DNA from 3 places in the Streptomyces sp. NPDC058579 genome. Region 2 is predicted to be linked to each of the others. Evidence: riboswitches for the same ligand, from Rfam matches in the RefSeq annotation. Region 2 holds a riboswitch; each other region holds the start of a gene.
What was found. Region 2 has a riboswitch for cyclic di-AMP ahead of ACFWRO_RS04765 (peptidoglycan DD-metalloendopeptidase family protein). Riboswitches for the same ligand answer to the same signal wherever they lie in the genome.

Region 1 (5,301 bases), on a different contig from region 2:
TTGAGAACTGACAGTCCGTCAAGACTGTGACTTTTACGTGATCTCCGCTGCATCGACTTGTGACTGACGTTCGAATGCGGCTACGTTCACCGTCACCTCAGCAGTCACGCGAAAGGCAGCTCCGCATGCGCTCCGGGAACGGACGACACCGCAGACCCCGCCAGGCCCCCGCCATCGTCGTCGCCGCAGGCGTGACGGGATCGGCCCTCGCGTTGCCCCTCCTGGCGGCGGGCTCCGCGTCCGCCGCCGACGCCGCCACCTGGGACCGGGTCGCGGAGTGCTCCTCGGGGGGCCAGTGGAGCGCACACTTCGGCAACGGGCTCTACGGCGGACTGCAGTTCACGCAGGAGAGCTGGGAGCGTCACGGCGGTCTGTCGTACGCGACGAGCGCGGACCTCGCCAGCCGCGCCCAGCAGATCGCGGTGGCCGAAAGGGCCCTTGCCGCGGGTGACACCCAGTGGGCCACCTGCGCGCCGATCGCCGGCCTCACCAACGACGGCGCCGCGCCCGACGTCGACCCGGGCCCGGTCGTCGAGCCGTCCGAGCCCACCGGACCGCGCCCCGAGTCCAACCGCACCGCCGGCCTCCCGGACGGCTCCTCGAAGGGTCAGGGGCCCTCCACCCCCTCCGCCCCTTCCAACGAGGTCTCCACGCCGTCCACGGCCACCCCCGAGACCTCCACCACGCCCGAGACGTCCACCACGCCGACGACGCCCGAGACGTCCACCACGCCGACCACCCCGTCCGCGCCGGGTACCGGCAAGCACCGGGGCGACGCGGCACCGGACGAGACGGGCAATACGGACAAGGATCGCGAAACGGGCCGTCACGCCTCGCCGTCTGACGCGCCGACGGCGGATGGTTCGACCGAGGAGCGTGCGAACCGGGGCAGTAAGGGCAGCGAGGGCGACACGGACAAAACGCCCTCTCAGGGCATCGCTGACACTATCGGTGAATACACCGTCAAGCCCGGCGACAACCTCACCGAGATCGCCCAGCGGAACGAACTCCCCGGCGGCTGGGGCGCCCTCTACGACGCCAACCGCTCGACCGTGGGTGGCGACCCGGACCTCATCCTCCCTGGCCAGAGCCTCGATCTGACGCTCGGGACGCCTGCGGACAAGACCGGCGAAGCGGACGCGAAGTAGGGGCGGTTCGGGGCTGAATGTCCGGTTCTGCGCAAGTGAGACATGGGTCTCTTCGCCTCAACTGGCGTGTCTCGTCCGTGAACTCCCCTTCCGTCACCTCTCACCTGCGTAAACACCCTTCGTCCCGAGGCAAGTAGGGGCGTTTTGTCCCCCATGGACGTCTTTGAACTTCCCCCGGGTCTGTGTCTACGGTCATGACCGCTCGCCACCGCGGGCCCCGTCGACCGAAACGCCGAATCCTGCCGTCGGCCGATGGGAACAGTCGTCGCGTAAGCGCCGTAGGCAGGAGCGGGGGACCCAAGGTAAGTGCCGTCCCCGGCCGTTGAGACAGACGGCCGAAGGAACGGCTTGGGGTGAAGCCGCGCGCTAGGTCGCGCGGCCGGGCAACTCACATGGCCCGAACCCGACAGCTCACCTCGTAGGCGTCGGTGAGGAGAAGTCCCATGCTGTTTTCTGCCAAGGGCAAACACCGTCGTCCCTCCAAGGCCACCCGCGCCGTCGCCCTCGCCGGTGTCGCCGGTGTCGCCGTCGCCGCCCCCCTGATGGGCGCCGGCGCCGCCTCGGCCGCCACCGTCTCCGAGTGGGACAAGGTCGCCCAGTGCGAGTCCGGTGGCAACTGGTCCATCAACACCGGCAACGGCTACTACGGTGGCCTGCAGTTCTCGAACTCCACGTGGGCCGCCTTCGGTGGCACCGCGTACGCCGCCAGCGCCGACCAGGCCTCCAAGTCGCAGCAGATTGCGATCGCCGAGAAGGTCCTGGCCGGTCAGGGCAAGGGCGCCTGGCCGAGCTGTGGCGTCGGCCTCTCGTCCGCCTCCCCCGGCACCGTCGCGGAGAGCGCGCCGAAGCAGGAGCGTCAGGCCGAGCAGCCGACGACCCGCAGCGAGCAGCGGACCGCCCCGAAGGCGGCGCCCAAGGCCGAGGCCAAGAAGACCGTCACCACCCCGACCGGCAAGAAGGTCAAGAAGGGCGACGGCGAGTACAAGGTCGTCTCCGGCGACACCCTGAGCACGATCGCCGCCGCCCACGACGTCAAGGGCGGCTGGGCGAAGCTCTTCGAGCTCAACAAGGACGTCGTCGAGGACGCCGACCTGATCTACCCGGGCCAGCAGCTTCACCTGAAGTGAGCCCGACGGCTCGCGTGAGTCCGGCGGCTCACGCGAGTCCTACGACCCTCCCGCGGTGACCACCCCGGTCCGGAGCGTTTCTTCCCCCGTGCGCTCCGGGCCGGGGTTCCGCGCTGTCCGGGGCCGGTCGCGCGACCTGTCCGGGGCCTGTTCGTACGAGCCCATCGCTCGACCCGCGCGGTTACCGCCGAGTAGTTCTGAGGCCCTTTGGCCCGAGATGCATGCCCTTGGGTCCTTTTTCGTCCCAGGGGGCGGGCGCCCGGCTGGCTGGAGCCCGCGAGCCGGATAGGCTCTTGTCGCAAGGCCAAAGCGACCCTGCACCGCATGCGTCACATCTAGCGTCACATCCCAGAAGGAGATGCTCGTGCCGTCCATCGACGTCGTCGTAGCCCGGGAAATCCTGGACTCCCGAGGCAACCCCACGGTCGAGGTCGAGGTAGGCCTCGACGACGGCAGCACCGGCCGTGCTGCCGTTCCGTCCGGTGCCTCCACCGGTGCGTTCGAGGCCATTGAGCTCCGTGACGGAGACAAGAACCGCTACCAGGGCAAGGGCGTCGAGAAGGCCGTCCTCGCCGTGATCGAGCAGATCGGCCCGGAGCTCGTCGGCTACGACGCCACCGAGCAGCGCCTCATCGACCAGGCCATGTTCGACCTGGACGCCACGGACAACAAGGCCTCCCTCGGCGCCAACGCCATCCTCGGCGTCTCCCTCGCCGTCGCGCACGCCGCGTCCGAGGCCTCCGACCTCCCGCTCTTCCGCTACCTCGGCGGCCCGAACGCGCACCTGCTGCCCGTTCCGATGATGAACATCCTGAACGGCGGCTCGCACGCCGACTCCAACGTGGACATCCAGGAGTTCATGATCGCGCCGATCGGCGCGGAGTCCTTCTCCGAGGCCCTGCGCTGGGGCACGGAGGTCTACCACACCCTCAAGTCCGTCCTGAAGACCAAGGGCCTGTCCACCGGCCTCGGCGACGAGGGCGGCTTCGCCCCGAACCTGGACTCCAACCGTGAGGCGCTCGACCTCATCCTGGAGGCCATCAAGCAGGCCGGCTACGTCCCGGGCAAGGACATCGCGCTCGCGCTCGACGTCGCCGCGTCCGAGTTCTACAAGGACGGCTCGTACGCGTTCGAGGGCAAGACCCGCTCGGCCGCCGAGATGACCGAGTACTACGAGGAGCTCGTCGCCGCGTACCCGCTGGTCTCCATCGAGGACCCGCTGTTCGAGGACGACTGGGCCGGCTGGAAGGTCCTCACCGACAAGCTGGGCGCCAAGGTCCAGATCGTCGGCGACGACCTGTTCGTCACCAACCCGGAGCGCCTGGCCCGCGGCATCGAGGACGGCGCCGCCAACGCGCTGCTCGTCAAGGTCAACCAGATCGGTTCGCTGACCGAGACCCTGGACGCCGTCGAGCTGGCCCAGCGCAGCGGCTTCAAGTGCATGATGTCGCACCGCTCCGGCGAGACCGAGGACGTCACCATCGCCGACCTCGCCGTCGCCACCAACTGCGGCCAGATCAAGACCGGCGCCCCGGCCCGCTCCGAGCGCGTCGCCAAGTACAACCAGCTCCTGCGCATCGAGGAGATCCTCGACGACGCGGCCGTCTACGCCGGCCGCAGCGCGTTCCCGCGCTTCAAGGGCTGACAAGAGGCTGACACGGGGCCCTCGCCAGGGCCCCGCATCACCCTCGGTTACGGACGTCCCCGCACCCGGTCCCGTACCGTGTGCGGGGACGTCCGTTCGTAAAGGGGAGGCGCGCACATGGCCCGGGACCGGTTCTCGACCGCGACCAGGATCAAGCTGCTCGGTGAGCAGACCGCCGCCCGCGTGTACCGCTCCCAGACCCGCCGCCAGGCCCGCCGCTCCCGGCTCACCGGCCGCGCGGCCTTCCTCGCCCTGGTCGTCTGCTCGCTGGTCGTCGCCCTCGCGTACCCGATGCGGCAGTACGTCTCCCAGCGCGGCGAGATCGCCGAGCAGGAGCGCCAGGCCGCCGATGCCGCCGCGCGCGTGGAGGAGCTGCGGGACGAGAAGGCCCGGCTCCAGGACCCCGCGTACGTGCGCCGGCTCGCCCGCGAGCACCTGCACTACGTGATGCCCGGCGAGACCGGCTTCACCGTGAACGACCCCGAGGCCGAACGCGCCCGCCGCACCGAGCAGGGCGAGGCCGAGCGCCCCTGGTACTCCGACCTCTGGGACGGCGTCGACCGCGCCGACGCGGGCCGCTGACCCGGCGCGCGAGACCCGGCGGCGCGAGAACAGGCGACGCGATCTCCGGCGACGCGAGATGATGGACCACCGACCGCACCCGACCGCCCCCGACGACGAGAAGACAAGACGCAGCATGGAAACGCCCCCTCCGCAGACCGCCCGCACCGAGCCGACCGAGGCGGACGTCACCGCGTTCGAGGCCCAGCTCGGTCGCCCGCCCCGGGGGCTGCGCGCCATCGCGCACCGCTGCCCCTGCGGCAACCCGGACGTCGTCGAGACCGCGCCGCGGCTCCCGGACGGCACCCCGTTCCCCACCACGTACTACCTGACCTGCCCCCGGGCCGCCTCCGCGATCGGCACCCTGGAGGCCAACGGGGTCATGAAGGAGATGCAGGCCCGGCTCGGCACCGACCCGGAGCTCGCCGCCGCCTACCGGGCCGCGCACGAGGACTACATCGCCCGCCGTGACGCCATCGAGGTCCTGGAGGGCTTCCCGAGCGCCGGTGGCATGCCGGACCGGGTCAAGTGCCTGCACGTCCTCGTCGGCCACTCGCTGGTCGCGGGTCCCGGCGTGAACCCGTTCGGCGACGAGGCGCTCGCGATGCTGCCCGAGTGGTGGGCCAAGGGCCCGTGCGTCACCCCGTGCGCCGATGAGAAGGAGTCCGCGGAATGACCCGGGTCGCGGGCATCGACTGCGGTACGAACTCCATCCGCCTGCTCGTCGCCGACCTCGACCCCGAGACCGGTGAGCTGATCGAGCTGGACCGGCGGATGACGATCGTCCGCCTCGGCCAGGGCGTCGACCGGACCGGCCGGC
Region 2 (5,301 bases):
CGCCGAGCGGCATGAGGTCGGGCCGCTTGGCCGCGACGTCGTCGCCCGAGCTCTCGCCCCGCAGCCGCCGCCCGATCCACGGGACGAGGTACTCCCTGGCCCAGTGGATGTCGTCGCGGCGGACCTCCAGGGTCCCCCTCGGCGGCAGCGGCGGCCAGGCCTGGTCCGGGTCGGCCGGCACCTCCATGCCGAGGACCTGGGCGGCGCGCAGCGCGACCCGGGTGTGCCCCTCCGGCGAGAGGTGCAGCCGGTCGCCGTCCCAGGCCCGCCTGTCCTGAACGGACTTGAGCGACCACAGGTCGAGGACCGGGCAGTCGTAGCGGTCCGCGATGGACCGGACGTGGGCGGTGTACGTCGCGATCTTGCCGCGCAGGTGCCGCAGCACGGGTACGTCGCGGGTGTCGAAGCCGGTCGTCACCATCACCGTGCCGACGGCCGACGTCAGGTCGGCGACGGCGCGCTCGAAGCGCTCGGCGACGTCGTCCGGGTCGGTGCCGGGCCGGATGATGTCGTTGCCGCCCGCGCAGAAACTCACCAGGTCGGGGGCGAGTTCCCTGGCCCTCGGAACCTGCTCCGCGACGATCTGGTCGAGGAGCCGGCCTCGGACGGCCAGATTGGCGTAACGGAACGCGTCGTGCTCCGGCAATTGGTCGGCGAGAAGTACCGCGAAACGGTCCGCCCAGCCGACGTACTGCCCGTCCGGCCCGGGATCTCCCACGCCCTCGGTGAAGCTGTCCCCGATCGCCGCGTACGACCCGAATGCCTTCATGTCTCTTGATCTCGAATCGTCTGCCACGGGAGTTCATCTTTCCCTTACACATGTGACCTACGCGACCGTAAGGAGGGGTTGACGCCGGGTGAGATACGCCACCGGTCAAGATTCCACAAAGCCGGAATACGCCGCAGGGGCCCGGCACACCGAAGTGCCGGGCCCCTGTGGGGTGCTGCGGATGACGCGGGTGACGCGGAGGCGTCAGATGCCGACGCCGTGCTGGCGCAGGTACGCCAGCGGGTCGATGTCCGAGCCGTAGCTCGGGCCGGTGCGGATCTCGAAGTGCAGGTGCGGGCCGCTGGAGTTGCCGGTCGAGCCGGAGAGGCCAATCTGCTGGCCGCCCGTGACGGTCTGGCCGGCCGAGACGGAGAGCGAGGAGAGGTGGGCGTACTGGGAGTACGTGCCGTCGGCGTGCTGGATGACGACCTCGTTGCCGTACGAGCCGCTCCAGCCGGCCGAGTGGACGGTGCCCGCGCCGACGGCCTTCACCGAGGTGCCGGAGGAGGCGATGAAGTCGACACCGGTGTGGTAGCCGGAGGACCACATCGAGCCGGAGGCACGGTACGGGGTGGAGATGCCACCGCCGACCGGAGCGACCCAGCCGGAGGAGGAGGCCTGCGCGGGGGCGGAGTCCTGGGTGGAGGTGGCCGCGGTGCGCTCGGAGGAGCGGGAGGCGCGCGACTCGCTCGTGTCGGAGGACGAGGACTTCTTCTCGGCCTTCGGGGCGGCCTTGGGCGCGGCCTTCGGGGCAGCCTTGGGGGCCGCGGCCTTCGGGGCGGCCGTCGACTTGGCGCCGAGGGTGAGCTTCATGCCGGGCAGGATCAGCGACGGGTTCTCGCCGACGACCTGGCGGTTGTCGGCGTAGAGCTTCTGCCAGCCACCGTTGAGGTCGTGCTCGGCGGCGATCTTCGACAGGTAGTCGCCGCGGACGACGGAGTACGTCTTCGGCTTCGCCGCGGGGGCGGCGGCCGGAGCGGCCGGGGCCTTCGCGGGAGTGACGGCGACGGCGGTGACGGCCTTCTCGGGCGTCACGGTCGGAGCGGCCTTCTCGGCGGCGTGGGCTCCGGTCGCGCCGAGCAGCGGGAGGGCGACGACTGCGCCACCGGTGCCGGCGGCGACGAATCCGCGCGTGATCGGGTTGACCTTGGGACGGCGATGCTTACCCTTCGCGGGCATGGCGAATTCCTCTCCGTCGCCTGCGAGGTGAGCTGTCGGGTTCGGACTGGAGATGTCCGGCCGCGTTCTCACGCGGCTTAACCCCAAGCCGTCCGGTCAGACCGGTGCGGCGTACTTACCTGGGTCCCCCGCTCCTGCCGTACGTGGATGGGTGCGGATTCGATTCCGGGCGGTGGCAGGATTCGGCGGTCCGACCGGATTGAGCGTGACGCTAGACGAGCGGGGTCGAGCCGAACAAGCCGCCCGATTCCACGCGCATTCAGCGGCGTGATATTCGTACCGAATTCCGGTCACCCTCCGTGGATGACGGAGGATCGATTTCCTTTTCCGGCCAGGGAATTGGTCCGGACGATCAGGCACGGTCCGTCACCTTTGAGACGCTGCTCACGCCCCGAATCCCATCTCCCCTGCAACCAGGGCGCGTTATACCGAAGGGTTTAATTCGGACAGAACGCCCATTCCCTTACCCAGGGGTGCGCACAGCCCTCGACACCCGGGATGATTGCCCCAGGAATCGATCAGGAACCGATCGCGATCCGTCTACCTTCAGGAGCACTCGTGACGCAGCAGCTGCCCCAGGTCCCGTCGACCGAACCCGAGCTCACCGGGGTACGCAACTTCCGCGATGTGGGCGGACTGCCGACCGTGGACGGTGGTGCGGTGCGCTTCGGACGCCTCTTCCGCAGCGGCCACCTGGCCCACGCCACCGAGGAGGACGCGGCGTTCCTCTCCACCCTCGGGCTGCACACGATCTTCGACTTCCGCAATCAGGCCGACGTCAAGATCGAGGGCCCGGACGTCGACCTGCCCGGTGTACGGAATGTGAACATACCGCTCAACGACCCGGCCGACGGCAAGGAGTTCTGGAAGCTCGTCCGCTCCGGCGAGCTGGAGCAGCTCCGCGAGATCCTCGGGGACGGCAAGGCGGCGACCCGAATGTCCGATTCGTACCGGCAGATGATCGTCGAGCGGACGGCGGAGCACAGCCGCATCCTGCACGCGCTCGCCGAGGACAGCGTCCCGGCGCTCATGCACTGCGCGGCCGGCAAGGACCGGGCCGGCCTCTCGATCGCCATCTCGCTGCTCGCGGTGGGCGTCGAGCGCGAGGCGATCGAGGCCGACTACGTGAAGTCGAACGACCCGCACCGCCGCTACAAGGTGCGCCGCGCCTCCTCCGCCTCGGACGCGATGGCGCCCGAGGTGATGGAGCTGATCAGCCCGCTGTTCGACGCGCGGGTGGAGTACCTGCGGGCCGCGTTCGAGACGATGGAGCAGACCTGGGGGACGGCCGAGAACTACCTCACCGACGGCCTGAAGCTCAGCCCGGAGACCCGTGCGCGGCTGCGCGAGCGGCTCGTCGTCGAGGCGTGACCGCACCTGCCGCGTGTCACTGGTTCTGCGCGCCCAGGGCGAACAGCAGATAGAGGAACCCGGCGAAGAGGTGCCCGGCCACGAGGTACGCGAAGAGCCGGAGGACCAGCCCCTTGGGGAACTTGCCGTTCTCGCGCTCCTCGCCGGTGACCGGCTTGAACTTCTCGGACATATCGGTCCTTTCCATATCAGGCCTTCGAAGGGCTCAGCGCAGGTGCGGCGCGCCGTCGCCGAGGCACAGCTCGGCGGCGGGGCTCTGCATCAGCGTGTGGACGAAGAGCAGCTCGGCCCCGCCGCGCCCGGCGGCGCCGATCCGGTGCGGGGTGAGCGAGTCGAAGTGCGCGCTGTCCCCGGGGTCCAGGACATGGACGGCGTCGCCGAGCGCGAGGCGCACCTGGCCGTCGAGGACGTACAGCCACTCCTCGCCGGGATGGACGCGCACGATGTCGGCCCGGGTGGCGTACGGCACGTGGACGCGGAGCGCCTGCAGGGCGCGGCCCGGCCCCCCGGCCTGGCGGTAGGTCCAGCCGTCGGCCTCGACGGGCTCGGACCGGCCGGCCCGGACGATCGGATCACGCTCGGCCGGAACCTCGCCCAGGAGCGCGGAGACCGTCGTACCGTAGATACGGGCCAGGGCCAGCAGCATCGGGAGCGAGGGCTGGCGGTGGCCCGTCTCGAGTCGGGAGAGATGGGCCGGGGAGAGCCCGGCCCGCTGCGCGGCGGCCTCCAGGGTCAGCCCGCGGCGCCGGCGCAGTCCTCGCAGCTGCGGCGCGACGTCCGGCAGGACGGCGGTCGCCTCCGCTGCGGCTGGGTCCGGGGACGGCTCTCCGGGGAGGTGCTCCATGCCTCCATTCCGCCAGTTTTTTTCCTCTGAGGCAAATTTCTTGCCCCAGAGGCAAAGAGACTCGGCAAGAGTCGAGAAGCAGGGCCAGCCGACCGTCAGCGCTGCGCGACCGCCTGCTTGACCAGCGTCTTCCCGAAGTCCCACATCAGCCCGCCGCCGCCGTGGGCGTCGTCCATGACCGCCGTGAACGCGGTCACGAAGCGGTCCACGTCCGCCTCGTCGATGACCAGCGGCGGGATCAGCTTGATCACCTCCAGATGGTCCCCCGACACCTGGGTCAGGATCCGGTGGCGCTGGAGCAGCGGTACGACGACCATCTGCGCGAAGAGACCCTTCCGGGCGGCCTGCAGCATCGTCCACCGGCTGCGCAGGCCGATCGACGAGGGCCGGCCGAACTCGATCCCGATCATCAGCCCGCGCCCGCGGATCTCGTGCAGCAGCTCGTAGCGCGGCACGAGCTCCTTCAGACGCGAGGAGAGCAGCTCGCCGATCCGGCGCGCGTGCGCCACCGTCCCCTCGTTCTCCATCACCGCGAGCACGGCGAGCCCGGCGGCCATGGCCTGGGCGTTCGAGCCGAAGCTGGCGGAGTGGACGAGGACGCGGTCCATGGACGAGTAGACCTTCTTGAAGATCCAGTCCTTGCCGAGCGTCGCGCCGACGGGCACGTACCCGCCGGAGAGGGCCTTGGCGACACAGAGCAGATCGGGCTCGACGCCCTCCTCGTGCTGGTACGCGTAGAAGTCCCCGGTCCTGCCGAGCCCGGTCTGCACCTCGTCGGCGATCAGCACGGCCCCGTGCCGGTGCAGCAGCTCCTGAGCGGCGCGCAGAAAGCCGGGCGGGGCCTCGTGCACCCCCTTGCCCTGGATCGGCTCGACCACGAAGCCGGCCACGTCGCCCTTGCGCAGCTCCCGCTCCAGGGCGTCGAGGTCGCCGAGGGCGATCGCCGTGTCGGGCAGCAGCGGGGTGAAGCCGTCCCGGAAGCCCTTCTCCCCGTTCACCGAGAGGGAGCCGGTGGTCAGGCCGTGGAAGGCGTGCGCGCAGTAGAGGATCCTGGGCTTCCCGGTGGCGTACCGGGCGAACTTGAGGGCGGTCTCCACCGCTTCCGTACCGCTGTTGCCGAAGAAGACCCGGTCGAGGT
Region 3 (5,301 bases), on a different contig from region 2:
TGCCAGTGGGGCATGCGGTGACACGAGAGGCGGGGCATTGACTCCCATCAGCCGCAGGGGATTCGTCGGCATCGGGGCAGGGCTCGCGGCGGGCGCGGCGCTGCCCACGGGCACGGCGTCGGCCGCCGCAGCGGGCGCGACCGGGACCATCACGGACGTCAAGCACGTCGTGGTGCTCATGCAGGAGAACCGCAGCTTCGACCACTACTTCGGCCGGCTGCGCGGCGTGCGCGGCTTCGGCGACCGGGCCGCGGGCAACATCCCGGGCGGCTGGGGCACGTTCAACCAGCCCAACTGGGGCGGCCGCCAGCACCCGTGGAAGCTGAGCTCCACCCCGCCGGCGGGCGGCGTGGACGGGGAGACCCTCGCCCAGTGCAACGGCGACCTTCCGCACAGCTGGACCTCGCAGCACGCTGCGTGGAACAAGGGCCGGATGGACAACTGGGTCACGGGCGTCGGCAACACCCGCACCCTCGGCTACCTCGACCGCGGCGACATACCGTTCCACTACGCGCTCGCCGACAACTACACGATCTGCGACGCCTACTTCTGCTCGGCGCTCAGCGCCACGGGCCCCAACCGCACGTTCCTGTGGAGCGGGAAGATCGACGCATCCAGCAAGGACGGCGGCGACGAGTCCGGGCTGACCTGGGAGTCGTACGCCGAGGCGCTCCAGCGCGCCGGGGTGAGCTGGAAGGTCTACCAGAACGCCCAGGACAACTACGGCGACAACGGCCTCGCCTACTTCAAGAAGTTCACCGACGCCCGTCCCGGCGACCCGCTGTACGACCGCGGCATGGGGTCGGTCCCGAAGGTCACCGGCTCCACCCCGGACGACATCGCCGCCGCGATCCGCGCCGACGTGGTCGCCGGGACGCTTCCGCAGGTCTCCTGGGTGGTGGCGAACGAGGCGTTCTCCGAGCACCCGTACGCCCCGCCCGGCGACGGCGCGCACTTCGTCGACCTGGTCTACCGCGCGCTGGCCGCGAACCCCGAGGTCTTCGACTCGACCGTGCTGTTCCTCAACTACGACGAGAACGACGGCTTCTTCGACCACGTGCCGCCGCCGGTCGCCCCGCCCGGCACCCCCGGCGAGTACATCGACGGCGTGCCGATCGGTCTGGGCTTCCGGGTCCCGATGCTCGTCATGTCGCCCTGGACGCGCGGCGGCTGGGTCAGCTCCGAGGTCTTCGACCACACCTCCGTCCTGCGCTTCATGGAGACCTGGACGGCCGCCCTCGGCAGCCCCGCCGCCTGCCCGAACATCAGCGCCTGGCGGCGGAAGGTCACCGGCGACCTGACGGGCGTCTTCGACTTCGCGCGCCCGGTGTACGGCGTCCCCTCGGGCCTGCCCTCCACGGCAAAGGTCATCGGCCAGGACACCTGCGGTCCGCTGCCCAACCCGGTGCCGCAGGACAACGCCCTGCCGGCGCAGGAGTCCGGTACGCGCCCGGCGCGCGCGCTGCCGTACCAGGTCAACGGGAACCTCGACCGGTTCGAGTTCGGGGCGGCGGGCAAGATCCTCGCCTGGTTCTCGATGACGAACCAGGGCGCGCAGGCGAAGCGGCCCGCGCACTTCACGATCCACCCGCACCAGCACCGGGACACGGCGGCCTGGCAGTACACGGTCGACCCGGGCGCGACGTCCACGGACTACTTCAACATCGGGCTCGGGTCCGGTTCGGGCAAGTACGACATCTCAATGATGGGGCCCAACCGCTTCCTGCGGCGGTTCATCGGTGACGCCTCCAAGGCGGGGAAGGCGATCGAGGTGGCGGCGCGGTTCGCGACCGAGCCGGGCACCGGGAAGACGGCGATCTACTTCAAGCTGACGAACACCTCGGCCGGTCCGGTGACCTTCACCATCCGCTCGAACGCCTACCGCACGGACGGCCCGTGGACGTACACGGTGGCGGCGAACTCCTCGCGCGAGGACTACTTCAACGCCGTGGCGTACAGCAACGGCTGGTACGACTTCACGGTCCTGGCCGACGTCGACGGCACCTGGTCGCGCCGCTACACCGGCCACATCGAGACGGGCGCCCCGAGCATCAGCGGCTGACCCACCGGCATCCACGTACATCCACGTACACCCCCGTACAGCCACAGTTCCGACCAAATGGGGCACAAGGGATTTCACATCCCCTTGTGCCCCATTTCTCAACTCAGCCGAATTTCCCTGCATGTCCGTTATGGCATGGCGCGTGAGGCGAATCACCCCAAGCATTTCGACGATCTTTGGAACCGCCCCGTCCCCTTGTCCGGCAAGGAAGTTCGGAGCGCCGGGCGCGGCGCGGAAGTCCCCGAAGAAATACCCGCGCATTCGGCGTCTTGTTTCTGTCGACATTTCTCGCCTACGGTCACCTCGACCCGGACGGATCGCCGAATCCTGCCACCGTCCGTAAAAGACCGCTCATTCACCCGATGGCAGGAGCGGGGGACCCACTTTCCGCCGGTCCGGATTTTCCGGCACGGCTCGGGGTTAAGTCGCGCACGCGCGGCCGGGCATCTCCAGCCCGAACCCGACAGCTCACCCCGCAGGCGCCGGAGAGGACTGCATCATGCCCGCACACGGTAAGCACCGGCGCCCCAAGAGAAGGCCCCTGACCCGCGGCCTCGCCCTCGCGAGCACGGGCGGCGCCGCCCTGGCCCTGCCCCTGGTCGGCACGGCCACCGCGCACGCCGCGCCCCAGTCGGCCCCCGAGATCGCCCCCACGGGGAAGACCGTTCTCAGCGCCCCGGCGAAGATCGCGGAATCCATTCCGGCCGCGCAGAATTCCGCCGCCAAGACCTATACCGTCACCCGCGGTGATTCCCTTTCGGTGATCGCCCACGAGCAGAGCGTGCAGGGCGGCTGGAAGGCCCTGTACCGCGCCAATCAGGCAGCCGTGGGTGACAATCCGTCACTCATCCACCCCGGTCTGGAACTGAAGCTGCACGGAAAGGCCGCCGCCTCCCCGAAGAAGCCGAAGTCGCAGGCCCGTACGACGAGTACGGACCGGGCCGACCGCTCCCAGCAGCGCAGCGCCGCCCCGGCCGCCGCCCCGGCGAAGGCAGCTCCCGCGAAGTCGACCCAGACGACGCAGGCGGCCGCGAAGTCCTACACCAACGACCTCGACGGCTGGATCCGCGAGTCGCTGGACGTCATGCAGAAGTACGGCATCCCCGGTTCGTACGAGGGGATCCAGCGCAACATCATGCGTGAGTCCTCCGGCAACCCGCTGGCGATCAACAACTGGGACTCCAACGCCGCCAAGGGCACCCCGTCCAAGGGCCTGCTCCAGGTGATCGAGCCGACGTTCCTCGCCTACCACGTGCCCGGCACCTCGATGGACCTCTACGACCCGGTCGCCAACATCACCGCCGCCTGCAACTACGCGGCGGACCGGTACGGCTCCATCGACAACGTCAACGGGCCGTACTAGCAAGCAGGTTGAGCACGGGCTGCCTTGAGCACGGGCGGCGACCGCGCTAGAAGTGGTCGCCGAACCAGCTCGCGGCGAGTTCGCCGACCTGTTCCAGGGTGCCGGGCTCCTCGAAGAGGTGTCCGGCACCGGGGACGACGACGAGGTGGTTCTCGCACGTCAGGCGGGATCGGGCCTCCTCGTTGAGGTCCTGGACCAGCGGGTCGTGGCCGCCCACGATCAGCAGGGTGGGGGCGCGCACCTGGGCGAGCCGTGGGCCGGCGAGGTCCGGGCGGCCGCCCCGGGAGACGACGGCGGCGACCTCGGACAGCGGGTCGGCGGCGGCCCAGAGGGCGGCCGCCGCGCCGGTGCTCGCGCCGAAGTAGCCGGTCCGCAACCCGTCGAGGCCGGGGCGGCCGGCCAGCCAGTGGGTCGCGCGGGCCAGCCGTCCGGCGAGGAGTTCGGTGTCGAAGACGTTGGCGCGGTCGGCTGCCTCGTCCTCGGTGAGCAGGTCGAACAGGAGCGTCCCGAGCCCCGCCCGGTTCAGGGACTCGGCGACGGCCCGGTTGCGTGGGCTGTGCCGACTGCTGCCGCTCCCGTGGGCGAACACCACGATCCCCGGAGCGCCGTCCGGCACCACGAGGTGACCCCCGACCTCGGCGTCCCCGGCCGGGATGAGCACCTCCGGGTCCCCGTCGTCCTGGTCCCGCCCGGCGTGGTGGCGCTCCAGACAGGCGACGACCTCCTCGTCCGGGGTCTGCGAGAAGTCCTGGTAGAACTGGCCGATCGCGTAGAAGAAGGCCGGCTCGTGGACGCAGACGGTCTCGTCCGCCTCCCGGCCGATCCGCTCCCGCCAGTCGGCCGGCGCGACCGGCACCGCGAGGACGATCCGCGCGGCCCCCTGGGCCCGTACGACCCGGCAGGCGGCGACCGCCGTGGCGCCCGTCGCCAGGCCGTCGTCGACGACCACGACGGTCCGGCCGTCGAGCCGGGCCGCCGGCCGGGCGCCCCGGTAGCGGCGGGAGCGCTGCCCGAGCACGACCCGCTCGCGCGCCTCCACGGTGGCGAGGTCCCCGGCGGAGACGCGGCTGTCGGCGAGGACGTGGTCGTTGAGGACCCGTACGGCTCCCTCGCCGATGGCGCCCATGGCCAGCTCCGGCTGGAAGGGCACTCCGAGCTTGCGGACGAGGCAGACGTCCAGCGGGGCCCCGAGGGCGTCGGCGACCTGTTCGGCGACCGGTACCCCGCCGCGCGGAAGCCCCAGGACCACGACGTCGCGGCCCTTGAGGTGCTCCAGGCTTGCGGCGAGCTGCCGTCCGGCGTCGGTGCGATCGGTGAAGTACATGACCCGCTCGTCTCCCTGGTCCTGAGCGTGCGCGCGGGCGGGCGGGTGCGGGCCGCCGCCCGTCAGGCGGGGCGTGCGACGAGGGTTCCGTCCTCGTCGAGGTCGACCCGCGCGCCGAGGGGCCGGCTGGTCCGGCCCAGTACGTCGTGGAGCCAGCGCGCGTCGCGGCCTGGGGCGTGCTCCAGCCGCATGCGCCGGGCCCGAAGGGGGATGATCCGTACCTCCTGGAGTCGGCCGTCGTCGGGCCGCACCGAGACGAGGTACAGCAGCCGCAGGTCGTCGCGGTACTGCTCGTAGCCGGTGATGCCCTCGTAGTCGTTGATCAGGTCGCCGCAGCCGTGCAGCACGAGCTTGCCCCGGTGGACCTCCAGCGGCCGGGGGTGGTGCGAGGAGTGGCCGTGCACCACGTCGGCACCGGCGTCGATCAGCGCGCGCCCGTACGCGACGTCGCCGCCGGAGAGCGCGTACCCCCAGTTGGAGCCCCAGTGGAGGGACACCAGGACGAGGTCGCCGGGGCGCTTGGCCTCCCGGATCCGGGCGAGGAGGCGGCCG

Region 1: linked by a shared signal. The riboswitch ahead of ACFWRO_RS34095 (transglycosylase family protein) and the one ahead of ACFWRO_RS04765 (peptidoglycan DD-metalloendopeptidase family protein) in region 2 are both predicted to bind cyclic di-AMP.
Region 3: linked by a shared signal. The riboswitch ahead of ACFWRO_RS10935 (transglycosylase SLT domain-containing protein) and the one ahead of ACFWRO_RS04765 (peptidoglycan DD-metalloendopeptidase family protein) in region 2 are both predicted to bind cyclic di-AMP.

What each region holds. Positions count from the first base shown of each region.
Region 1 is NZ_JBHXPI010000057.1:8,261-13,561, forward strand. Features, by position in the region: gene ACFWRO_RS34085 (cytochrome P450) at 1-11, shown strand, start outside; gene ACFWRO_RS34090 (transglycosylase family protein) at 126-1,148, shown strand; cyclic di-AMP (ydaO/yuaA leader) riboswitch at 1,369-1,588, shown strand; gene ACFWRO_RS34095 (transglycosylase family protein) at 1,592-2,275, shown strand; gene eno (phosphopyruvate hydratase) at 2,634-3,920, shown strand; gene ACFWRO_RS34105 (septum formation initiator family protein) at 4,038-4,502, shown strand; gene ACFWRO_RS34110 (DUF501 domain-containing protein) at 4,618-5,157, shown strand; gene ACFWRO_RS34115 (exopolyphosphatase) at 5,154-5,301, shown strand, end outside.
Region 2 is NZ_JBHXPI010000002.1:414,216-419,516, reverse strand. Features, by position in the region: gene ACFWRO_RS04770 (SGNH/GDSL hydrolase family protein) at 1-796, opposite strand, end outside; gene ACFWRO_RS04765 (peptidoglycan DD-metalloendopeptidase family protein) at 974-1,948, opposite strand; cyclic di-AMP (ydaO/yuaA leader) riboswitch at 1,953-2,112, opposite strand; gene ACFWRO_RS04760 (tyrosine-protein phosphatase) at 2,507-3,319, shown strand; gene ACFWRO_RS04755 (DUF6126 family protein) at 3,336-3,491, opposite strand; gene ACFWRO_RS04750 (helix-turn-helix domain-containing protein) at 3,525-4,163, opposite strand; gene ACFWRO_RS04745 (aspartate aminotransferase family protein) at 4,259-5,301, opposite strand, start outside.
Region 3 is NZ_JBHXPI010000006.1:104,530-109,830, reverse strand. Features, by position in the region: gene ACFWRO_RS10940 (phosphocholine-specific phospholipase C) at 38-2,062, shown strand; cyclic di-AMP (ydaO/yuaA leader) riboswitch at 2,401-2,557, shown strand; gene ACFWRO_RS10935 (transglycosylase SLT domain-containing protein) at 2,562-3,425, shown strand; gene ACFWRO_RS10930 (phosphoribosyltransferase family protein) at 3,472-4,749, opposite strand; gene ACFWRO_RS10925 (CapA family protein) at 4,812-5,301, opposite strand, start outside.